DNA from 2 places in the Nocardia sp. NPDC058666 genome. Region 2 is predicted to be linked to the other one. Evidence: predicted binding sites of a transcription regulator. Region 2 holds the regulator's gene; the other holds the start of a gene.
The links. Region 2 encodes HspR, which represses chaperone genes until heat shock. Its sites were predicted from a motif close to ANNTGAGTNNNNNNNACTCANNT; they were not measured.
Positions count from the first base shown of each region.

Region 1 (12,309 bases), on a different contig from region 2:
CTGGTGGTGAAACTTGCCAGGCCTGGCACGGCGGTCAGGTCGGTGCCGAGGGTTCTGTGTGTGCCGGTGCCGTCGAGGATGCGCAGCTCGCGGACAGTGTCGGAGGTGCGGCCCCAGGCCAGGGCGTGGGGGCCGCAGGCGTTGTTGCCGATCATTCCGCCCAGGGTGCAGCGAGCCTGGGTTGATGGGTCCGGGCCCAGTCTGAGTCCGTTCGGGCGTAGCCGGCGTTGCAGATCCGACAGGACTACGCCCGGCTGCACGGTGGCCGTTCGCGCCTCGACGTCGACGGCTCGGACTGTGTTCATGTGCCTGCTGAAATCCAGCACGATGCCTGGTCCGATGGCATTTCCCGCCACCGAGGTGCCTGCGCCTCGCGCCGTGAGGGGCAGGCCGTTCTCGCGGGCGAATTGGACCGTTTCGGCGACGTCGTCATCGCCGCGGGGGAACACCACCATGGCGGGTTTTACGCGGTAGTTGGAGGCGTCGGAGGAGTACTCGACGCGTCTGCGGATCGAGGCGTCGACCGGGCAGCCGACGCGGGTGCGCAGGGCATCGGCCAGCTTGTCCGCGCTCCGGTCGTCGTCCACGCGACCAGCCTATTCGGGAGTCGAGGCTCCGCCCTCCGGCTGTCGATCCGACCTGGCGATCAGCCAGGATGCGGCGGCCGATTTCGCCGTACACGGGACCGGAGTGCCCGCGGAAAGGATTTGCGGTCAACCTTTGTTGAGGTTCTAGTGTCGGTGGGCAGGAGTTCAATGGGTGGGGAACCGCGAGGAGAGTGGCAGTGAGTATCGAATCCGTGGCGTACAGCCAGATGTACCGGCGCATGAACGCGCCGGACGAGCAGCGACCGTTCAGCACCGTCACCGCGCGCCGCATCCTGCGGTTCGCGCAGGGGCACCGGCGGCGGATCGTCGGCTTCCTGCTGCTCAGCGTGTTGGCCGCGGTGCTCGGCGTGGCGACGCCGGTGCTGGCCGGACGCGTGGTCAACGGCATCGTCGACGGCGCCGCGGCTCGCACCGTGGTGTTGCTAGCTCTGGCCATCGCCGGGCTTGCCATTGCCGACGCGGCTTTGGGCATCGCCATCCGGTGGCTGTCGGCGCGCATCGGTGAGGGGCTGATCCTTGACCTGCGCACCGCCGTGTTCGATCACGTACAGAAGATGCCCGTCGCGTTCTTCACCCGCACCCGCACCGGCGCGCTGGTCAGCCGCCTGAACAGCGACGTGATCGGCGCCCAGCGCGCGTTCAGCGACACCCTCTCCGGTGTGATCACCAACCTCGTCACCCTGCTGCTCACCCTGGCGGTGATGCTCAGCATTTCCTGGCAGATCACCCTGCTCGCGCTGGTCCTCCTGCCCGTGTTCGTCATCCCGGCCCGGCGCGCCGGCAACAAACTCGCCGCCATGCAGCGCGAAGCCGCCCAGCTCAACGCCGCCATGAGCACCCAGATGACCGAACGTTTCTCCGCGCCCGGCGCCACCCTGGTGAAGCTGTTCGGCAGGCCGGCGCAGGAGTCGTCGGAGTTCGCCGTGCGCGCCACCCGCGTGCGGGACATCGGCGTGCGCACCGCCATGCTGCAGACCACCTTCGTCACCTCGCTCACCCTGGTTTCCGCGCTGGCACTGGCCTTGGTCTACGGCCTCGGTGGCTGGTACGCGCTGAAGGGCAGCCTCGACGCGGGGTCGGTCGTGGCGCTGTCGCTGCTGCTCACCCGCCTGTACACCCCCCTGACCGCGCTGGCCAGCGCCCGCCTGGAGATCATGTCCGCGCTGGTGAGCTTCGAGCGCGTGTTCGAGGTCCTGGACCTGAAGCCGCTGATCGAAGACGCACCGCACGCGGTGGATGTGCCCGACGGTCCGGTCGCGGTGGAACTGGACGGCGTGAACTTCGGTTACCCGTCGGCCGACAAGGTCTCGCTCGCCTCCCTGGAAGACGTCGCGACCCTGGACAGCCGCGGCGGCGTCGAGGTGCTGCACGAGGTGTCCCTGCGTGCCGAACCCGGCCAACTCATCGCCCTGGTCGGCTCCTCCGGTGCGGGCAAATCCACTATCGCCCAACTGGTTTCGCGCCTGTACGACGTCGACTCCGGCGCCGTCCGCCTCAACGGCTCCGACGTGCGCGACCTCACCACCGAATCCATCCAACGCACCGTCGGCCTGGTCACCCAGGACGGCCACCTGTTCCACGACACCATCCGCGCCAACCTCCTGCTGGCCCGCCCCGAAGCCACCGAACCCGAACTCTGGGACGCCCTGCACCGCGCCCGCCTCGGCGACCTCATCTCCACCCTCACCGACGGCCTCGACACGGTAGTCGGCGAACGCGGCTACCGCCTCTCCGGCGGCGAACGCCAACGCCTCACCATCGCCCGCCTCCTGCTCAAACAACCCCGAGTGGTCATCCTCGACGAAGCAACCGCCTCCCTGGACTCCACCTCGGAAGCAGCAGTCCAAGCCGCCCTGGCCGAAGCCCTCACCGGCCGCACCGCCCTGGTCATCGCCCACCGCCTGTCCACAATCCGAGCCGCCGACCAAATCCTGGTCCTGGAAGCCGGCCGAATCATCGAACGGGGAACCCACACCACCCTGCTGAACGCCGACGGCCGCTACGCCGAGCTCTACCGAACCCAATTCGCCGAAGACCCCACCACCCCGATCACCCCAGCCATCGCCTGAACCTGGCCGCCATCCCTGGGTGTTCTCGGCGCGCCTCCGCCGATGGACTGACCGGAGGGTGCGACGAAGGAGTGCCCGTAGGGAGGGAAGAGGCGGAGTCAAGCGCCGAGAACCGCGGCACCAGCCGCAAATAAACACAGTGTTCTCGGCGCGCCTCCGCCGATGGACTGACCGAAGGGTGCGACGAAGGAGTGCCCGTAGGGAGGGAAGAGGCGGGGTCAAGCGCCGAGAACCGCGGCGCCAGCCGCTAATAGACACAGCCCTGTTCTCGGCGCGCGCGCTCTACCCACACTGCGGCACCACCCCAACTGAATCAGAACTCGTTGGCTACACCGATCACGGTTCGGCCCGAGTGGGTGCCGTCCTTGATGGATTGCAGGACGGTGCCCACTTCGGTGATCGGGGTGAACGACTCGATCGTCGAAAGGTGTTGTGGCCGCAGCTCTTTGCCCAGTGCTGTCCACAACGTGCGACGCTTTTCGATCGGGAGCTGGACCGAATCGATGCCGAGCAGGCTGACGCCGCGGAGGATGAAAGGCAGGACGGTGGTGGGTACGTCGGCGCCGCCGGTGAGGCCGCTGGCGGCCACCGCGCCGCCGTAGCCGATGGCGCTGAGGACGTAGGCCAGCGAGGAGCCGCCGACGCTGTCCACCGCAGCAGCCCAGTTGGCCTTGTTCAGCGGGCGGGGCTTGGCGTCGGGGACGAGAGGCAGGCGGCCGATGACTTCGTTGGCGCCCAGTTCGGCGAGTAGGTCGCCCGCGTCGGTTTTGCCGGTGGAGGCGATGACTTCGTAGCCGAGGCCGGAGAGGATGTCGATGGCGACCGTGCCCACACCGCCGGTCGCGCCGGTGACCAGGACCGCGCCGTCGTCGGGGGTGAGGCCGTGGTCGAGCAGGGCCTGCACGCTCATGGCGGCGGTGAAGCCGGCGGTGCCGATGGTGGCCGCGTCGCGGGTGTCGAGGCCGTCGAGCTTCACGACCCAGTCGGCGGGGACCCTGGTGTACTCGGCGAAGCCGCCGTTGCGGGAGACGCCCAGTTCGTAGCCGTGGGCGATGACCTGGTCGCCGGGGGCGAAGTCGTCGGAATCGGAGGCGATGACCTCGCCGGTGATGTCGATTCCGGGCACGATCGGGTAGTTGCGCACCACCCCGCCGCGGGGCGTAATCGCCAGCAGGTCTTTGTAATTCGCGCTCGAGTAGTGGACTTCGATCGTCACGTCCCCGGTGCCGAGGAAGTCATCCCCCACCGTCTCGCGGGCGAGCACGATCCCGCCGTCAGCTTCCCTGGCCACCATCGCTGAGAACTCCATGCAGCCGAGCATAGGTTCAACGGGCGCCTCCGGGCGGTCACCCGCCCGATAAGGCGCAACCAGCTGGTCAGTTGATCACCACGCGCTGGTGGCGGAGGCCTCTCGGGCGATGCTTGCGTCAGAGCGTGGTGATCAGGTGTCCAGCAGTTCCAGGCGGACGCCGAGGAGGCGGACGGGGCGGTCCAGGTCGAAGCGGGCGATGATGTCGAGGGCGGTGGCGACGATGGTGGGGATGTCGTCGGTGGGGGCGGGGAGTTTTTGTTGTTTGCTGCGGGTGTAGAAGGTTTTGGTGCGGACGGTGACCGCTACTCGGGTGCTGATTCGGTGGTGTTCGCGGACTTCCTCGGCGACTTCGGTGGCCAGGCGTGCTACTTCGCGGTGGATTTCTTCGGGGTCGGTGAGGTCGTGGGGGAAGGTCTCGGATTTGCTGCGGCCCACGGGAGTTCGTGGGGTGGTGGAGAGTTCGGTGTCGCCTTTGCCGTGGCCCAGGACCCGCAGGTAGGGGCCGGTGTTGGGGCCGAATTCGGCGGCTAGGCGGTCGGGGTCGGCGGCCATGAGGTCGGCGACGGTGGTGATGTCGAGGTCGGCCATGCGTTTAGCGATTCGGGTGCCAACGCCCCAGAGGGCGTCGGTGGGGCGGGGGCCCATGAGTTCGGCCCAGTTGGTGGCGGTGAGTTCGAAAATGCCGGTGGCTGCGCCTTTTTCGTGTTCGGGAACGGCTGCGGTCTTGCCGGTGGACTTGGCGAAGCCGGTGGCCAGCTTGGCTGTGAGCTTGTTGTCGCCGATGCCGACCGCGCAGGTGAGGCCGAGTTCGATGATGGCGGTGCGGATTTCGGCGGCCAGGTGCCAGGGGTCGTCGTCGGTGGCGACGAAGGCTTCGTCCATCCCCCATACCTCGACCGCGCCTGCCACCCGGCCCAGTGTGGCCATGATTTCCTCGGAGGCGACCTCATACGCGGCCATGTCGACGGGTAGGAAGACGCCGTCGGGGCACTTGCGCTGCGCCATCTTCAACGCCATGCCCGCCCGCACGCCATAGGCTCTGGCGGGATAGGAAGCGCAGGTCACGACCTTGCGGGGCTGTGCGGGGTCGCCTTCGCCGCCGACGATGACCGGTTGGCCGCGCAGCTCGGGACGGCGTCGGAATTCCACCGCCGCCTGGAACTGGTCGAGGTCCACATGCAGGAGCCACCGGGGCACTGTTCCGTCATACCTCATCGCGGCCACAATTCGGGTCGCCTCTTGCGCAACCACCGAAACAGAACTAAATTCTGTACATGAAGATCCGAGATCGGTTGTTGCTCGCCGCGGAGCGACAGTTCGCCGAACACGGTGTCCTCGATGCCACCTTGAACGACATCCGCGCCGCCGCCGAAGCCAGCGTCGGGGCGCTCTACCACCACTTTCCCGACAAGGCCGATCTCTACCGGCAGGTCTGGGTGAACGCGCTCACCGACTATCAGCAGCACTTCTGGGATGCCGTGGCCGACAGTGTCGACGCGCACGCGGGCGTCGTCGCCGGAGTGCAGGCCCACCTGCGCTGGGTGCAGGAAAATCAGTACCGCGCAACGATTCTCACTATCGCGAGGCCGCCCGGCGTGCGCGAGAGTGAGCGCAATGTGGAGTTCTTCACCGCGGTCCGGCGCTGGTGGCGGACCCACGCGGGGTACGGCACGGTGCGCGACCTCGAGCTCGACCTGGTCTACGCGCTGTGGCTGGGTGCGGCACAGGAATACTCGCGACAGTGGCTTGGTGGCAATATCCGTACCGCGCCAACCGATGTCGCCGCCGAACTCGCCGCCGCCGCGTGGGCGACACTGCGGGCCGACGGCACCGAATAGACACCATGCAGGACAACGCAACTCACGCAGGGCACGCAACTCGAAGAACGGAACACCCGATGCCGACCGAAGCCTCCACCCTCGACCTCGACCTGGCGCGCCAGGTGCTCGCCGCGCAACCGTTCGCCCGTCTGGTCGGCACCGACCTCATCGAATTCGGTGACGGGGCAGCCACTCTCGTGATCGACATCCAGCCCGAGCACGGCCAGCAGTTCGGCTTCGTGCACGGCGGGGTGCTCGCCTACGCCGCCGACAACGCGCTCACCTTCGCCGCGGGCACGGTCCTGGGACCCAATGTGTTGACCGGCGGTTTCACCATCACCTACTTGCGCCCCGCCCAGGGTGAACGTCTGCGCGTGCACGCCACGGTTCTCGGCGCCACCCGTCGTCAGGCCGTCACCCACTGCGACGTCTACGCCGAAACCGAAGGTGAAGAGCCGATTCTGTGCGCGGTCGCGCAGGGGACGACCCGGCGGGTGGAACAGGAGCTCGGACGCGACGAGCCCGAGGATCTCGCCGAGGAGGAACTCGACGAGACCGACGACGAGGGCGACGAACCGACCGACGAACCCGAGACCGAGCCCGCCGAGGAACCGGCGACCGACCAGTTCGCAGCGATCACCCCGAACAAAGCCGTCGGCGCCCAGGCCTGGTCCATGGTCGCCGCGGAGTAGGAGTCCGTGGGAGCGTCGTCCTCCGATGTGCTGATGGCCGGGAAGCCCTGATGAGACCGGCGTAATCACGCACTTCGGCTCGTTTCGATCAGATATCTGACTGGGGAGACGCGAAGTACGTGATTATGCCGGTTCGTTGGGGCCGCGGACGAGAACGGGCCGCGCACAGGTGGCTGTGCGCGGCCCGTTGCCGGTTCGGTCAGGCGCTGACGGCGAGGTCTTGCCGTCGGCTGTCGGTCAGGCGCTGACGGCGAAGGTCTTGCCGTCGGCGGCGGGTTCGGCGATGGGTTCGATGGCGTAGGCCAGGATGTCAGCCACGTCGGCTACGGGGCGGACGTTCAGGGCGGCCAGGACTTCTGCCGGGACTTCGTCGAGGTCCGGTTCGTTGCGGGCCGGGATGAAGACGGTCTTCAGGCCTGCTCGTTGGGCGGCTAGGAGTTTCTGCTTCACGCCGCCGATCGGGAGGACACTGCCGTTGAGGGTGACCTCGCCGGTCATGCCGACGTCGCCGCGGACCGGGCGGCCGAGGGCCAGCGAGACCAGGGCCGTGACCATGGTGACGCCTGCCGACGGGCCGTCCTTGGGGACGGCTCCCGCGGGGAAGTGAATGTGCAGGTTGCGGTCCAGGACCTTGGGTTCGATGCCGATCTCCTCGAGGTGGGAGCGGACGTAGGTCAGGGCGATCTGGGCGGATTCCTTCATGACGTCGCCGAGTTGGCCGGTCAGGGTGAGGGAGCGTTCGCCTTCGGCGCCGTTGGCCTCGATGTACAGGACGTCGCCGCCCGCACCGGTCACCGCGAGGCCCGTTGCTACGCCGGGGACGGAGGTGCGCTCCATCGAGTCCGGGGTGAAGCGGGGGCGGCCGAGGTAGTCGGTGAGGTTGTCGATGTCGACGGTCAGACTTGTCGCCTGGCCGACCGGCTGTGGACCGGCCGCGATGTCGATGACGTTGTCGTACCCGAGTTCCGGGTCGTAACCCAGCACCGCGCCCTCGCCGAGCGAACCCTTGTCGACGAGCGGGGCACTCTTGTCGAGCGCCGAGTCCGCATGACCTGCGGCGCCGTTGCCCAGCCCGGTGTTGTCGCCGAGACCGGCCTTCTCGCCGAGCGTGGCGTCGTTCCCTGACCCGGTGCCCTCGACGGTGGCCGTCACCAGACGAGTTGCCGCCTTGCGCAAGGCTTTTGCGACCAGGCGCTCCATCTGACGCACCCCGGCCTCGCGGGTGTAGTTGGCCGCGATCTCGCGCAGTGCCGCGTCGGTGATCGAAACCTCTTCGGAGGTCAGGGCATTGCGTTCCAGTTGGCGGGGGATCAGGAAGTCGCGGGCGATGGCTACCTTGTCGGCTTCGGTGTAGCCGTCGACGGTGATGATCTCCATGCGGTCCAGCAGGGGGCCGGGGATGGTGTCCATGACGTTGGCGGTGGCGATGAACAGGACGTTGGACAGGTCGAGGTCCAGGTCGAGGTAGTGGTCGCGGAAGGTGTGGTTCTGGGCGGGGTCCAGGACCTCGAGCAGGGCGGCGGCGGGGTCGCCACGGAAGTCGGAGCCGACCTTGTCGATTTCGTCCAGCAGGACAACGGGATTCATCGAACCCGCTTCCTTCACCGCGCGCACGATCCGGCCGGGCAGCGCGCCGACGTAGGTGCGACGGTGGCCACGGATCTCGGCTTCGTCGCGCACGCCGCCCAGAGCCACGCGAACGAACTTGCGGCCCAGGGCTTTTGCGACGGATTCGCCCAGCGATGTCTTGCCGACTCCGGGCGGGCCGACCAGCACCAACACCGCGCCCGAACCACGTCCGCCGACCACCTCGAGACCGCGCGCGGCCCGACGTGAACGCACGGCCAGGTATTCGACCATGCGGTCCTTCACCTCGCCGAGGCCGTGGTGGTCGGCGTCGAGGACCGCGCGGGCGGCCGAAACATCGGTGCTGTCTTCAGTTTTCACCATCCACGGCAGGTCCAGGACCGTGTCGAGCCAGGTGCGGATCCAGCCGGTTTCCGGGCTCTGGTCGCTGGAGCGTTCCAACCGGCCGACCTCGCGCAACGCCTCGGCGCGCACGCTGTCGGGCAGGTCGGCGTTCTCCACGCGGGTGCGGTAGTCGTCGGCGCCGTCGGGTTCGTCTTCGCCCAGTTCCTTGCGGATGGCGTTGAGTTGCTGGCGCAGCAGGAACTCGCGCTGCGACTTCTCCATGCCGTCGCGGACGTCTTCGGAGATCTTGTCGGTGACCTCGACCTCGGCGATGTGGTCTTTGATCCACTCGAGCTGCCGGGTCAGCCGGTGCACCACGTCGGGGGTCTCCAGCAGCTCACGCTTCTGGTCGGCGGACAGGTACGGCGCGTAGCCGGCGGTGTCGGCGATGGCTTCCACGTCGTCGAGTTGGTTGACCACGTCGATGATCTGCCAGGCCTCACGCCGCTGCAGCACCGCCACGACCAGCTTCTTGTACTCCGCGGCCAGGTCGAGGGTCGCCTGATCGGGTTCCACGGCGTCGACCGGTTCGGCTTCCACCCACAGCGCCGCACCCGGCCCGGTCACCCCGTGCCCGATCCGCGCGCGCCGCTCGGCCTTCAACACCGCCGCCGGCGCTCCGCCGCGCATCCGCCCCACCTGCTCGATGGTGGCGACCACGCCGTACGACGCGTACCCCTGCACCAACCGCGGCGCGACCAATACGGCGCCTGTTTTACCCGCCACAGCGGCGTCGATCGCGGCCTGCGCGGACTCGTCCAGTTCGATGGGCACGACCATGCCCGGAAGCACGATCGGATCGGTCAGGAACAGCACCGGCAGGTTCTGAGCTGAAGACATATCGACCCTTCCAAAGTTGAGCTTTGCTGACTCAACATGGGTCACCGTGACTTTGTTCCTGCAGGTGCGCGGGTTCACTCAGGGCGAAACCGGGGCCGGAAAACACCTCGGCCTCCCCGCGGTGAACGCGAGGAGGCCGAGGTGGGTGGCCGCCTGGGTTGAGGGCCAGGTGGCCGGGTCTTACAGGTTCGAGGGACGGATCCGCTCGGTCGGGGGGTCGATCGTGCTGCGGGCGGGGGTGCCCGAGCTCAGGAAGCCCAGGACGGCGCCCGCGATGAGCAACAGCACGCCGAGGATGCCCAGGACGATCGGCAGGGTCTTGCCGAACAGGTCCAGCTTGTCCAGGCTTTCCTGGGTGACGGCCATCTGGGCGTCGATGGTGGCTTCGTCGAACACGATGTGCGACTTCAGCGCGGTGACGTCGACCTGGTTGGCGCTGCGGCCGTAGTACAGGTGGATCTTCTCGCCGCCCTTGAGGACCGCACCGGTGCGCGGCTCGACCCACAGGTCACGGGTGTTGGTGTAGAAGCGGGTCATGGTGACCGGGTCGGTGCCCTCGAGGCCCCACTTGGCGGCGGGCAGCGCGAGCTTGTTGGTGGGCGCGGCCACGACGTCCCACATGTTGGTCACCGGGATGGTCTGCCGGAAGTGGTAGACCGGCACACCGTTGATCTCCGACTCCTCGATGAAGTCGATGTCGTGGGTGGCGCGGGCGTTGAGGTCGAAGTACGGGTACGACTTCTTCTCGGTGCCGATCGGGAACCGGTACTGCAGGCCGCGACGCTGCGACTCGTCGGCCACCGAGGCGCCCGACTTGTCGACGGTGACCGCGATGGAACCGTTGGGCGAGGCGTCGATCGGCTGGCCGGTGACGCGGTCGAGGGTGACGCGGTCCACCGAGGCGGTGAGCAGCCCGGTGTCGCCGGTGCGGTCGTCACGACGCAGGGTCTGACCGGCCTGCACCGTCATCTCGTCGGAACCCGACGGCTCCTCGACGGTCAGGAAGCGCTGCGACACAACCGGCACGTTGGTGTCGACCTTGGCCGAACCCTCCGGCGAGGTGAGCGACTTCGAGTCCAGCACCAGGCTTTCCTCGCCGGGCACGCTCTTGGCGACCGTGGTGATGCGCAGGTCGAGCGGGGTCTTGGCGACCTTGCCGACCGTGTAGGTGGGGATCATGACAGCGGCCGCGAGCAGCAGCGCGCCGAGGCCGACGAGGATGCAGGCGATGAGCCTGCGCACGTTGCTCATCGCGAGCCGTACTGCACGTTGCCCAGCAGCGACGAGCCGGGGTCACCGGACTCCTCGGGCGCGGGGATCGAATTCTGTTGCGCGGCCGCGGTGATGCCGAAAACGGCGATCACCCCGAGAACCGCGCCGGCCAGCCCGCTGACCAGGCCGGGAACGGCAAACTTCATAGATCGAACTCCAATTGCGTGAAGACTCAAGCGACGGTGAAGAACCCGAGGGTCGGGGCGAACGAGCAGGTACGGTCACCGTCGGCGGTGGCCGTGGTGAGCGAGCCGGTGATCACGGCCGCGACCCGGCCCGCGCCGGTATCGGCGATCGCGGACAGGGTGGCCGGGCCGTCGGGGTTGATGCCCGCGGCGGTGGTGAGCGGCTGGGAGCCGGTGCGGCGGTTGTCGAGGTTGACCCACTGCACCGTCATCGGCGGATTCTGCACCAGGGTGGCGGTTTTGGTGCCAAGGGCGGTGAACACGAAACCGGTCTGGCCCGCGGCCGGTCCGGGCGGGGGCAGCACGGCCGGGCCGGGCACGGCGAGGGCGGTGCCCACAGAGTCCGACGTCGGGCCGATGCAGCCCTTGCCGATGGTCGGGTAGAGGAACTGCGCGATGCGCGGGCCGTCCGAGGGCGGCAGTTCGGGACCGCCGCCGCCGCTGCCGTCGAGGAAGGTGATGACCTTCTCCAAGGTGGCCTTGACCTGTGCGGGGATGCCCGGGGTTGCCAGCAGCACGCGCGCTTGAGCGAGGATGCCCGCCTGTGCGCCGTCGGCGATGGGGCTCGGCGCGGAAATCGCGCCTACGATCGTCGGTGCCAGCGCCGCGAGAGTCCCGGAGGGGACGTTCTCGGCGATGGCGGGAACGCTGGGCTGTGACACGGCAGGCCGCGGGGCAGCCATGGTGGGCGCGGGCGCCACGAGTGCCGCACCCGCCGCTAGTACGAGGGCAGACATTGCGGTCCGCGATGCTCGGGTGGTCAGCACTGGTCGGCCGTCCTTCGTTCGGTGGATAGATGAAGCAACCCGGAAAGGTCAGTGTTATCCCGGGTTTCAGATACTTTGGAGAGGTGACTACAGCGGACAGACGGTATGGGGGTCGTACGGTCGTCGCGCGCAAAGCCGAACGCCGACTGCGATTCCTGGAAGCAGCGACGCGAATTTTCGCCGAACGCGGGTACGCCACGTGCTCGCTCGCCGAGGTGTGCGCGGCGGCCGGACTGTCCAAGCGGCAGTTCTACGAGGAGTTCGAAACCCGCGAGGACGTGCTGCTGGCGGCCTACGACCGGATCCAGGACGACGCGGCCACCGCGGTGGGTACCGCGCTGGTCGCGCTCGGTTCGGCCGATCCGCAACTGGCGCTGCGGGCCGGATTCGGGGCGTACCTCGAGTCGCTGGGCTCCGACCCGTTTCGCGCGCAGGTGGCGCTGATCGAGGTGGTCGGGGTCAGCGATCGGATGGAAGACCATCGACGCGCCCGCAGGCACGCCTGGTCGGCGCTGATCGAGGGGGCGCTGCGCGGGGTCGGCGTGCGGTTGCGCGGCGATGCCGAGCTGACCACGGCGCTGATCACCGGGGCGGTCACGGGCGTGGCGCACGAGTGGTTGCTGCGCGAGTCGCGCCCGCCGGTCGACGAGCTGGTCGATCTGCTCACCGGCGCGGCGCTGGCGCTGGTCACTTTCGACTGACGGTGGGGCAGCGCACGAGAAGGCGGCAACTATGAACGCGTGCCTCCTGCTCACCGAACTCCCTTTCCAGAC
Region 1 covers NZ_JBHXRY010000010.1:154,104-166,412, reverse strand. Annotated here, with positions in the region: gene ACFWVD_RS21560 (FAD-binding and (Fe-S)-binding domain-containing protein) at 1-587, opposite strand, end outside; gene ACFWVD_RS21555 (ABC transporter ATP-binding protein) at 785-2,677, shown strand; gene ACFWVD_RS21550 (acryloyl-CoA reductase) at 2,991-3,986, opposite strand; gene ACFWVD_RS21545 (DNA polymerase IV) at 4,119-5,186, opposite strand; gene ACFWVD_RS21540 (TetR/AcrR family transcriptional regulator) at 5,264-5,827, shown strand; partial or broken gene ACFWVD_RS21535 (PaaI family thioesterase) at 5,887-6,294, shown strand; gene lon (endopeptidase La) at 6,739-9,312, opposite strand; gene ACFWVD_RS21525 (DUF3068 domain-containing protein) at 9,493-10,563, opposite strand; gene ACFWVD_RS21520 (DUF2613 domain-containing protein) at 10,560-10,730, opposite strand; gene ACFWVD_RS21515 (hypothetical protein) at 10,757-11,506, opposite strand; gene ACFWVD_RS21510 (TetR/AcrR family transcriptional regulator) at 11,620-12,237, shown strand.
Region 1: lon (endopeptidase La) is a predicted target of HspR. The motif match lies at 9,327-9,349, and genes of this name have one in related genera.

Region 2 (12,309 bases):
GCAGCCAGCTACCTGACGAGCCCAGTTCGTTGTCGTTCCACTTCTGCAACTGGCAGTCGATCGCGTTGCGAAGCAGTACCTCGGTCACACTCAGTACCTCTTGGAACGCCGCAGTCAGTTGCAGATTCCACTGATACAACGCCAAAGCCGACCGCTCATCCCGCCCGGCCTCCTCCAGGTACGGCTCCAGGCGCGTCCTGTGGAGGCAGCGGATCAGTTCGGCTCTGGCTCGGCGCTTGGACATGCATAGATTCTTGAGCACGTCACCGACAGGTGGTAGCATTCTGGCTTAAGAAGGTGAGGACAAGGTCCCTCATCAGCGAGCTTGAAAGAGTCCGCAGGACGTATGCGCCTGCGGGCTCTTTCTTTGTCAGCGCCACCTCGAACTCATCGCAGAGGGGGTTGGGCTTCGTCGGCTTCGCGATCACCGACTCGTATCGATGGGCCGAGGTCGCGTTGGCGTTGGCGTTGGCGATCCGTGCGGTTGGGGGCGGCGTGATGAGCATCCCTGCACCCGGATGTTGGTTTCGGGGGATACTGGGGTGGGTTGCACCGTGTGGTGGGCCACATTGCGGCAAATTCGATAGAAACGGAGCTTGACGACGTGGATGCGCGTTCGCTTGCGCTGGTCCGCGCCGATTTCCGCGGGGTGGCCGAGACACCCGGTGGTTCCGAGCGGCTGATCAGCGCGTTCTACGGTCACCTGTTCGCACAGGACCCGCGGTTGCGTGAGCTGTTTCCGCCTGCCATGGACATGCAGGCCAAGCGGATCACCACCGCGGTGCAGTTCGTGCTCGACCATCTCGAGGACTTCGAGCGGGCCCAACGGTTCCTCGAGCAACTGGCCCGCGACCATCGCAAATACGGGGTCGAAGCCGACCATTACGACCTGGCCGGACGGGCGTTGCTGGCCGCGCTGCGCACTTTTCACGGCAACCGGTGGACCAGGGAACTCGACGAGGGGTGGCGTGACATCACGCTGCTGATCTCGGCGTCGATGGCGATCGGGGCCAACGAGGACACCTCGCAGCCGTACTGGGACGCGACCGTGGTCGGGCATCGGCGGGTGCTCGATGATCTGGCGATCGTGCGGCTGCAGGCCGACGGGCCGATACCGTTCAAAGCCGGGCAGTATGTGCCGGTCGCGGTGCCGCAGCGGCCCAACATGTGGCGCTACTTCTCCCCCGCCATCCCGGCCAACCCGTATGGCGAGATCGAATTCCATGTGCGGCGGATCAGCGGTGGCTGGGTGAGTCCGGCGATCGTCAACGACACCAAGGTCGGAGATCGGTGGAAGATCGCCGGGCCGCTCGGTGGGTTGCACGTGGATCGGGAATCGCAGCGCGATGTGCTGATGATCGGGTCGGGGACCGGGATCGCGCCGTTGCGGGCGCAGCTGATCGAGATGAGTCAGCGGGGGATCAACCCGCGCGTGCACTTCTTCATCGGCGGGCGGTATCCGGGCGACCTCTACGACGTGGGCAATATGTGGCAGCTGTCGCAGTCCAACCCGTGGCTGACCGTGGTGCCGGTCTGCGCCGAGAACACCAATCCCTGGTGGTATCCCCAAGATTCGGGTACCACGCCGCCCGGAATGCCGCGCCGGCTGGTCGGTAATCTGGGAGCGGTGGTGACCAGTTTCGGTGCGTGGTCGGACCGGCAGATCCAGATCGCCGGTTCGCCGTCGATGATCGCCGAGACCCGGCACGCGCTGCTGCGAGCAGGCACCCCGAGTGAGATCATCGCGTCCGACCCCGTCTGAGACTTCGCGAAAGAGGCTGATGAGCAACGCTTTTCCCGACCCCGCATGGACGGCGACCGTGGTCGGACACCACCGATTGCGCCACGACCTCGCCGTGATCCGGCTGATCGGCGACTTCGTGCCGTTCGAAGCGGGAGGCTCGGTGGAAATCGAGGTGCCGCAGCATCCGGGCGTGCGACGACGGTTCTCCCCCGCGCTGCCGCCTTCGCTGGACGGCAAGCTCGAATTCCATGTGCGGACGGTGCCGGGCGGGTGGTGTTCGAGTTCGATCGTCACCGACACCAAACCGGGTGATCAGTGGCGAATCAACGCTCCCCATGGGGTTTTCGCGGTGGAACCCGATGCTGTCGAATTGGTGATGATCGCGGGCGGGACCGGGTTGGCGCCGATGCGGGCGCAGATTCTGGAGCTGGCTCGTCGCGATATGCCGCCGCGCACGTATCTGTTCGTCGGTGGGCGCTCGCCGCGCGACCTCTATGCCAACGACATGCTGTTCCTGCTGGCGGGCGAATTGCCTTGGCTTTCGGTCATTCCCGTTGTGGAGAGTCCGGATGATCCTGCGGTGCGCGATGAATTGTATGAGCAGACCCGCTCCGATATCGGTTTCGGGCCCGAGGAAATGCTGCACGGGACGCTCGCTGACGTGGCCGCAGCGCACGGTCCGTTCACCAAACATCAAGTGCTGGTGTGTGGTTCGCCAGCGATGGTTCGCACCACCGTCGACCGCCTGATCGAATCGGGCACTCCCCCGGCCAACATCGTTTCCGAAGGTGCCTGAGGGGCCCGCGTCTCCGCGCGATGCTCATCCGGCTGACGTGCTCACTCGACTTGTACCCACCATGGGTCGCGGGAGACCGGGGTAGGGTTGACTCATCCGGATCGTACGTTTGGGGGAGTACGGATGTTGCACGCCGATATCGTTGAGTTGGGCAAGTTGGCGACCATCCTCGACGACGTTGGTCGCCAGATCGATGCGCGAAACGTCCGCGAGGTATCCGATCACCTCGGCGACGCCCTGCCAGGCTGCGATGTACCGGCGGCCGGCAAGCAGCTCGGCGAGTTCATCGAAGGCTCGTACTGGCGAGTGACCAAACGGCTCGAGGCCATCTCGAAAGCAGTGACCACGACCGCGTCGAACGTCCAAGCAACCGACGAGGACTTCGCCCAAGCCATGCACCAGTTCGACGTACAGCGATTGGCCGGCGCGTGACGATCACCCGGACACAGGTGATCAACTGGAAGACCAGTCGACTCTACGACTTCGCCGCCCGGATCGAGACCGAGAATCAGCTCTACCTCGACCAACTGGATCGAGCGAAGAAGGTGTTCACAGACAGCCAGTCGTATTGGATGGGTAGGGCGCATGACGCCGCATACGACCGGGTAGCTCAAGACCATCAGCAGGGCTACAAACTCTTCCTTGAAGTCCGTGACGCACCAGCGGTGCTGCGCGAGGTCGCGACCTCGCTCGAATCCCACCGATCCGTGCTCCTTGGCAAGGTAACCGATGCACTCGAAGCCCCCGGATCAGACTTATCCATCAACGACAATTGGCAACTCACCGGCAGCGCCGACCAGGTCAACGCCTACCAAGAACTCATCAATACCGCCCACAGAGCACTCGAAGCAGCGGCAAGCACCGCCATCGCCAAGTTGGCTGAACACGCCGAATACATTCGCGCGGCAGGCGATCTGCTCGGATCGGGCCTCGACGTCGCCGACGACCGATCCGACGCGGCAGCTACTCGACTCGCCACCGAGGACGGCGCGGCCCTCGCCGCCGCACTACGCAACGGCGACCACACGACAGCGGCCGCGATCATGGCCCACCTGCCAACCGGCGTATCCGCCAAGGACATTGCCGACATCTCCGCGGGTAAATACGTCCCAGGCGTGCCAACCGACACCCAGCAGTACTACCGCGACTTCAACAAAGCCTTCTACAACGACCCAGGCAACACCGGCAACTACAAGAAGTGGATGGAGAACGCAAGTCGTCGGGGAATACCACCGGAGACGATTGTCGATATCGCCAGCACACACGACATCACTCCGGACGACTTCACGGTCCTCGATCGACTTGAACCGCTCACCGACCCGGACGGAAAAACCTACTTCCAACTGCCGTATGACATCAGCGGAGATGATGCGAAACGCGCCGTAGTAATGTCATACATTTTGAATGCGGGCACCGACTACGACGCGGCGGCAAGTCGATCTTATCGGCCGAACGATTTCCTCGAAACCCCGTATTCCAGTAGCGAGATTCAGCGCATTATTGACCGCCAAGACAAGAATTCTTGGACCTACAGTCAGGACGTGAGCTTTGTCAACAATAATGGCGGAAGCCTCGTCGCCACTCCCAACGGAATGCTGATGGGTTTGGGTGGCAACACGCTGCAAAGCGTCTACAGTCAGCTAGGTGGAACCACTTACGGCGACATATTCATGCTAAATATCGATTATCCGCTCGATCCAGCAGACAAGCTCCAGCAGGTTGTCGAAAGCGGCAATAAGTGGGGCGAGCAGGGGCTCACGACCTTCAACACTGGCAGAGATCTAGACCCACTCCTACATCACGAGGAACGGCATTCCCAGCAATGGGCACAAAAGGGCTTCCTCGGCATGCTCTGGGCTGTAAGAACCAATATTGACGGCTTGGAGGAGGATGCCGGTTTGCGAGACGGGGGATACAAGTGATCCGCCGCGTGGCTGTAGCTTTGATCGCAACAGCGATGCTGACTTCCTGCCAACTCCTCACCGATTTGGATCAAGATACGAGTCCGGGATTGCCGAGAGCATTCGGTGCGCGCATGACGGACGGAATATTGCATATCTGGACAGGACCGCAATGTCCTGAGCAGGATCGCTTGTCATTTCTCTTCGATCGAAACAACGCTACCTACTTGGTGCTGGCCTCCGAACGACCAGAGGGAGCCGACATCGAGTATCTGACCCTCGGGCCAAATCCGGGCTGGCGAATCATAACGCCGCTCCCACAAGGGTTCGACTGGAAAACTCAGAACGAGCTGACTCTGATGGGAGAATCTACTGATATTCCGACAGTTGTGCGGGAATCTACCGCACACCCGAATGATACCTACTGGTTCCAAGATGTCGGCTGGCTGAACCCCACCGAGGTTGCCGCGCTGAATGGAAAGACATTCCTCACGCTCTGCTCTCCGGACCCGCGTGACCCGACACCGACACCGACACCGAGATAGCGCAGACTATCCGTCAGGTGACAGGACCTCTTCGAATCGCCGCCGCTCCGACACGAGTGTTCACCGTTCTCTGAGTAGGTTCAACGCCCACCGCCTTGTGCTCGGCTGATTCTCGAAACCAGAGGTCGCGTCGGGTCGATTGGGCTTGGTGCCCGCGGGAATGACGAGTCAGAACAACGGATCGTGGCGGATTGACTGGGCTTGCGTGCCTGCTCCCGATGAACGCTCAGAACAACGGGTCGTGGCGGATTGATTGGGCCTGCGTGCCTGCTGCCATCAAGCGGAACTTGGTGGTTTGGACCATGGATGGGGAGCCGACTATTTGGACGTCGCGGTCGGACCAGGGGCCGTAGCTGGCTACTACCTTGCCGATTTGGCCGGTCATGCGGGGTTCCAGGCCGGGTAGGTCGGGGTGGGGTTCGCCGGAATCGTAGTACCACCAGGGGTTTTCGTCACTTTCGGTGACGGGGGTGATGGTGAGCCATTTGTTGGCGATGGCAAGTTGGCTCAGGACCTGCAGGTCGTAGAGGTCGCAGGGGTGGTGGCCGCCGACGAACAGGTGGACCTTCGGGTTCACGCGGCGTTGGGCCATGGCCATGATCTGGGCGCGCAGGGGGGCGATGCCGGTGCCGCAGCCGACCATCAGCATTTTGCGTTTGGTGTTGCGGGGCACGCCCAGACCGCCCAGCGGGGAGCCGAGCAGCCACTGGTCGCCGACCGCGGTGTGCGCGATCATCGCGGGGCTGACCCAACCGCCGAGCACACTGCGGATGTGGAATTCGATCTCCCCGTTGGGGTTTGCCGGGTTCGCGGGTGACAGGTACCGCCACATCCGTGGCCGGGACGGGATCTGCACGCTGAGGTACTGGCCCGCGGCGTACTGCATCGGTTCGTCGAGCTGCAACCGCACGACCGTGAGATTGCGCAGCACCTCGCGGTGTTCGACCACGGTGCCCTTCCAGGCGGGCGGGGTCGACTCCTTGTCGGCGGCGCTGATCATCGCGCCGCTGATGGTGGCCAGGCCCTCGTCCCAGGCGGCGGCGACCTCGTCGGTCCACATCTCCGTGCCCGCGAACTGTCGCATGGCCGACTTCAACGAGTTGGCCACGGCCACATAGTGCGCCGGTTGCACGCCGTACTTGCGATGGTCGCGCCCGAGCTGGGCCAGGAACGGCAGGAGCTTGTCGGGCTCCTCGAGACGGTCCAGGGCGTAGGAGATCGCCTTGACGAGTCGGTCACGCTGGGAATCCATGGCGGCCGGGAAGTAGTCACGGACACCGGGGTAGTCCGTGAACAGGATCGAGTAGAACGACCTCGACAGCTTCTCCGGTCCACCGTCTTCCGCAGCGACCGCCTTGAACGTAGTACGGATCAAAGCGACAGTCCGCGAATCCATATGTGTCACAACCTCGTTTCGCCATCGAACGCTAGCCGCGCCGGCGAGTGACGGGCTGGGAGGACACTCGTCAGCAGCCGATGCGAGAAGTCTAGGCGAGGTTTGCCAGCTTCGGAATCGTACTCTTAAACATCACGCGTGTAATTCTCGAAAACCAAGGTGCAGCTCATCTGTGTCCGCCTAAAACATACCTACAGACCGTTAACTGGGGGTGAATACGGCCTCACGATCGCTCAAAGTTCCTGACATACCAGGCATTTCACCACCAACGTCGCTGGTAGAGCGACTCCCCCGCTACGGCGCGATTGCGCCACGCTCCGACGCGCCGTGCCGTGACACGCGGGGCGGCTGCACCGGAGTGGCTGCCCGACAGCGCCGAATCACCCTCGCGCCGAGCCTGATCCAGCTTCGAGCCAGCTAACTTTTGGACATCCGCGGTGATAAATCCGCACCTCAGCGCCCTGCAGCGCAGTATTCGATCAGCGAGATCAGGAATAAGTGAGTTGCTGGACAGTCACCAGCGGGTCGCTCGGCATTGCCTCGCCAACGGCGACGGGCCCCCGATTCGCACCCGCGACAAGCGGATGTCGAACCGGAGGCCCGAGGTGAAACCGAACGTCAGCGGCGATGCCGCGGCTGCCACACCACCAGCGCGGTACTGCGCTGGGGCGGCGACAGATCGGGCCGATAACCCGCCCGCAACCGCTCCAACTCCGCGCTCATCTCCTCGACGCGATGCTGCAGCGCCTCGACCTGATTGGTGAGCTCGATGATGCGTTTGATGCCCGCGAGGTTGACGCCCTCGTCCTGCGACAAGCGCTGCACCTCGCGCAACACCTCGACATCACGGGCCGAATAGCGACGCCCGCCACCCGAGGTCCGTTGCGGTGTCACCAAACCCAACCGGTCGTAGGTACGCAACGTCTGCGCGTGCATCCCCGCCAGTTGAGCCGCCACCGAGATCATGAAGAACTCGGCACGCGCGGCGGCATCGGACACGGAATTCGGATCGGCCGGGCTGCCTGCGCCCTCCCTGGTCACGCTGCGCTACCTCCTCCAGGCGCTGAGCCGGCTGCGCGCATCACGCACCCGCCCATCCTCCGCGCGGTTCGAAACCACTGGACTTCTCCGCCTCCTGGTAACGCTTGAGCGCGTCGGTGGCATCGGAATCCAGCGTTTGCGGCACCGCGACCTTCACCGTGACCAGCAGGTCACCGGCACCGCCCGCCGCACCGCGCTTGGGCACACCACGACCACGCACCCGCAGAATACGCCCGTCGGCAGTGCCCGGAGGCACCTTCACACCGACCCGACCATCCAGGGTGGGCACCGAAACCGTTGTCCCGAGCACCAATTCGCTGTAGCTCACGGGCAACACCAGGGTCAGGTCGTCGCCTTGACGGCCGAAGACCTTGTCCTGGCTCACGTGCACGGTGACGAACAGGTCGCCCGACGGCGCGCCGCGCAGACCCGCCTCGCCCTGCCCGGCCAACCGGATCTTCTGACCGTCGCTCACGCCCGGCGGAATCCGGACAGTGATGGTGCGCGTGCGGTTTTGGATACCGGTGCCCGAACAGTCCGAACACGGGTCGTCGATGATCGTGCCGGTACCGCGGCAGTCGTCACAGGGTTCGCTGAAACCGAACGCACCCTGATTACGGCTGACCACACCCGCACCATCGCAGTGCGGGCACACGCGCGGGCTGGTGCCCGGCTTGGCGCCGCTGCCGTGACACGTGGTGCACGGCGACGGACTGGTCATCCGCAGCGGAACGGTCACACCCTGGGCGGCCTCCCGGAAACCCAGCGTCGTCTCGGTCTCCACATCGGAACCGCGCCGCGGACGCGACGCCGCCCGACCGCCGCCACCGCGGTTGCCGAACAGCCCACCCAGCAGATCGCCGAGGCCGCCGTCGCCCGCGGCACCGGCGCCACCGGCTTGTCCGAAGATGTCGCCGATGTTGAAGTCCTGCGAGAACCCGCCGCCCGCACCGGGATTGAACCCGCCACCGCCGCCGTATCCTCGCCCGCCGCCGCCACCGCCCGCGAACATGCGGCGCGTTTCGTCGTACTCCTTGCGCTTGGCCGGATCCGACAGCACCGCGTTGGCTTCGCTGACGGTCTTGAACCGCTCCTCGGCCTTGGTGTCACCCGGATTGGAGTCCGGGTGCAGGTCGCGGGCCAGCTTGCGGTAGGCCTTCTTGATCTCGTCCTGCGAGGCGCCGGAGGAGACACCCAGCTCCTTGTAGAAGTCCTTTTCGATCCACTCCCGTTGGCTCACCGGGCATCTCCTCCTTTCTTATTGCTCGTTCGCGTCGGCATCAGCGTCCGATGCCTCCGCGTCGGTGACCCCGACCAACGCGTGCCGCAGCACGCGATCGCCGAACCGATAACCCTTGCGCATGACGATCCCGATCACCGGATCCGCACCCGAACCCTCGTGCTGCACGGCCTCGTGCAGGGTCGGGTCGAACGGGTCGCCGGTGGCACCGAATTCGACAAGGCCCTGCTTGGTCAGCGCGGTTTCCAGCTTGTCCGCCACCGACCGCAGTGGACCCGATTCCAGGTCGCCGTGCGCGCGGGCACGATCCAGATCGTCGAGTACGGCCAGCAATTCGGTGACCACCTGGGCCTTGGCCGAATCGATGTTGGCCTGTCGGTCACGCTCGACCCGGCGGCGGTAGTTCGCGTATTCCGCGGTCAACCGCTGCAGGTCGGCGGTGCGCTCGGCCAGCTCATCGCTTTCCGGCGCGACATCCTCGGGGGCGGGGGCCGCCGCATCGGCGACCTCCGCGTCCTCGACGATGTCCTCGATCAACTCCTGCTCGGAGGAGTTCTCCTGCGTCACTTCTTGTCCGTGTCGACCGGCTCGTCCACGACCTCGGCGTCGACGACCTGATCGTCATCGGCCTGGCTGGGGCCCGAACCGTTACCGGACTGCGCGTCGGCGGCGGCGGTGGCCTCGTAGATGGCCTGGCCCAGCGCCTGCGACTCGGTGGCCAGCTTCTCCACCGCGGACTTCACCGCGGAGATATCGGTGCCGTCCAGCGCGGCCTTGGCCTCGGCGACCGCGTTCTCCACCTTCGCCAGCTGATCGGCGGACACCTGCGCGCCGCCCTCGCTCAGCTTCTGCTCGTTGATGAACTTCTCGGTCTGGTGCACCAGCGACTCGGCCTGGTTGCGGGTCTCGGCCTCTTCACGGCGCACCTTGTCGTCGGCGGCGTGCGCCTCGGCGTCGGCGACCATGCGGTCGATCTCTTCCTTGGACAGGCCGGAACCGTCCTGGATCTTGATCTTGTTTTCCTTGCCGGTGCCCTTATCCTTGGCGGTCACGTGCACGATGCCGTTGGCGTCGATGTCGAAGGTGACCTCGATCTGCGGCACGCCACGCGGGGCCGGCGGCAGACCGGTGAGCTCGAACGAACCGAGCAGCTTGTTGTGCGAGGCGAGCTCGCGCTCACCCTGGAACACCTGGATCTGCACCGACGGCTGGTTGTCGTCGGCGGTGGTGAAGGTTTCCGAGCGCTTGGTGGGGATGGTGGTGTTGCGCTCGATGAGCTTGGTCATCACGCCACCCTTGGTCTCGATGCCGAGGCTCAGCGGGGTGACGTCGAGCAGCAGAACATCCTTGACCTCGCCCTTGAGGACACCGGCCTGCAGGGCGGCGCCGACGGCGACGACCTCGTCCGGGTTCACGCCCTTGTTGGGCTCACGGCCGCCGGTCAGTTCCTTGACCAGGTCCGAGACGGCGGGCATACGGGTGGAGCCACCGACGAGCACGACGTGGTCGATGTCGGCCACGTTCAGGCCCGAGTCCTTGATCACGGACTGGAACGGCGCGCGGGTGCGATCCAGCAGATCGGAGGTGATCTTCTGGAACTCCGAGCGGGTGAGCTGCTCGTCGAGGAACAGCGGGTTCTTGTCCGCGTCGACGGTGATGTAGGGCAGGTTGATCGAGGTGCTCTGGCTGGAGCTGAGCTCGATCTTCGCCTTCTCGGCGGCCTCGCGCAGACGCTGCATGGCCATCTTGTCCTTGGTCAGGTCGATGCCCGAGGACGCCTTGAACTTGTCGACCAGCCAGGTGACGATGCGCTCGTCCCAGTCGTCGCCACCGAGGTGGTTGTCACCGGAGGTCGCGCGGACCTCGACGACGCCCTCGCCGATTTCCAGCAGCGAGACGTCGAAGGTGCCGCCACCGAGGTCGAACACCAGGATGGTCTGCTCTTTGTCGCCCTTGTCCAGGCCGTACGCCAGCGCCGCCGCGGTGGGCTCGTTGACGATGCGCAGCACGTTCAGACCGGCGATCTGGCCGGCTTCCTTGGTGGCCTGACGCTGGGCGTCTTCGAAGTAGGCCGGGACGGTGATCACGGCGTCGGTGATCTCCTCGCCCAGGTAGGCCTCGGCATCGCGCTTCAGCTTCATCAGCGTGCGCGCGGAGATCTCCTGCGGCGTGTACTTCTTGTCGTCGATCTCGACGTTCCAGTCGGTGCCGATGTGGCGCTTGACCGAGCGGATGGTGCGGTCGACGTTGGTGACCGCCTGGTTCTTCGCGGGCTGACCGACGAGAACCTCGCCGTTCTTCGCGAAGGCGACGATCGAGGGAGTGGTACGCGAGCCTTCGGAGTTCGCGACAACGACCGGCTCGCCGCCTTCGAGCACGGCGACGACGGAGTTCGTGGTCCCGAGGTCGATTCCGACCGCACGAGCCATAGTGGTTCCTCCTGTTTGACGTTCGAGTTTCAGCAACGCTGAGCGTGGTGGGCTCAATCTTGCCCTCGAGATCCACCGCAAGTCAACCCGAAGTTGAGTCCAGGTCGCTCAATGTTGTTGATCGGCACAACCAGCAGCTGCGGAGATTCATTCCCACGCCATTCTTGCCACGAGTGCGCTCAACGTCAGCCCCTGATGCGCGATCGTGACGGTCTGGAGACCTTCCTCAGCGGGTGAGGCCGGGGTGGATTCCGGGACGCAGGCCGTTGCCTTCGGCGGTTCTGCGCAGGAGGTCCAGGAAGAGGACGCGATCCTCCGGAGTGAGGGGTGCCAGGACTTCGGCGTCGAGTTCGGCGACGCGTTCTTCGGCCTCGGCCAGGAGGGTGTGGGCGGCCGGGAGTAGATGGAGAGCGTGGGCTCGGCGGTCGACGGGATGGCGGCGGCGTTCGACGAGGTTGCGCTTCTCCAGGTCGTCTACCAGGCCGACCATGACGTTGCGGTGGATATCGAGGGCCTCGCCGAGCTCCTGCTGGGTCCTGCCGTCGTGAGCCTTCAGGAGTTTCAGCATGCCGAAGTGGCGGGGCTTGATGCCGAGGGGCGCGAGGAGGTCGCTGAAGCGGTAGGCGGAGTGGAAGCCCAGTTGGCCGAGGAGGAATCCGGCGTGGGTCGACAGCTGCGTCGGGTCGGTCACGCCCCTACGATACGCCGATTAACGCACCGTTCATGATTGCCCTATTGATTGATAATCACTTCAGGTGCATAGTTTGAAGGATGACAACCTCTTCCACTCCCCCACCTCCCGATCCCCGGCGCTGGATCGCCTTCGCAGTGGTGCTGGCCGCCGGCTTCATGGACCTGCTCGACGTGACCATCGTCAATGTGGCGGTGCCCAGCATCCAGGGCGACCTGCAGGCCGAGTACTCGCAGCTCGAATGGATCATCGCCGCGTACGTGCTCGCCTTCGCCGCGGTGTTGATCACCGGCGGGCGGCTCGGCGACATCTACGGCCGCAAACGCGTATTCCTCACCGGCATGGCCGGTTTCACGCTCGCCTCGGCGGCGTGTGGGCTGGCAACCGATCCGACCATGCTCATCGGGTCCCGTTTCGCGCAGGGTGCGATGGGGGCGTTGATGGTGCCGCAGATTCTGGCGATCATTCAGACGACGTTCCCGAAGGAGGAGCGGGCCAAGGCGATTGCCGTGTACAGCGGTGTCGG
Region 2 covers NZ_JBHXRY010000006.1:306,914-319,222, forward strand. Annotated here, with positions in the region: gene ACFWVD_RS17555 (hypothetical protein) at 1-244, opposite strand, end outside; gene ACFWVD_RS17560 (FAD-binding oxidoreductase) at 605-1,762, shown strand; gene ACFWVD_RS17565 (FAD-binding oxidoreductase) at 1,782-2,540, shown strand; gene ACFWVD_RS17570 (hypothetical protein) at 2,667-2,972, shown strand; gene ACFWVD_RS17575 (hypothetical protein) at 2,969-4,462, shown strand; gene ACFWVD_RS17580 (hypothetical protein) at 4,471-4,986, shown strand; gene ACFWVD_RS17585 (globin domain-containing protein) at 5,213-6,382, opposite strand; gene ACFWVD_RS17590 (heat shock protein transcriptional repressor HspR) at 7,001-7,348, opposite strand; gene dnaJ (molecular chaperone DnaJ) at 7,464-8,663, opposite strand; gene grpE (nucleotide exchange factor GrpE) at 8,682-9,230, opposite strand; gene dnaK (molecular chaperone DnaK) at 9,227-11,092, opposite strand; gene ACFWVD_RS17610 (MarR family winged helix-turn-helix transcriptional regulator) at 11,319-11,783, opposite strand; gene ACFWVD_RS17615 (MFS transporter) at 11,864-12,309, shown strand, end outside.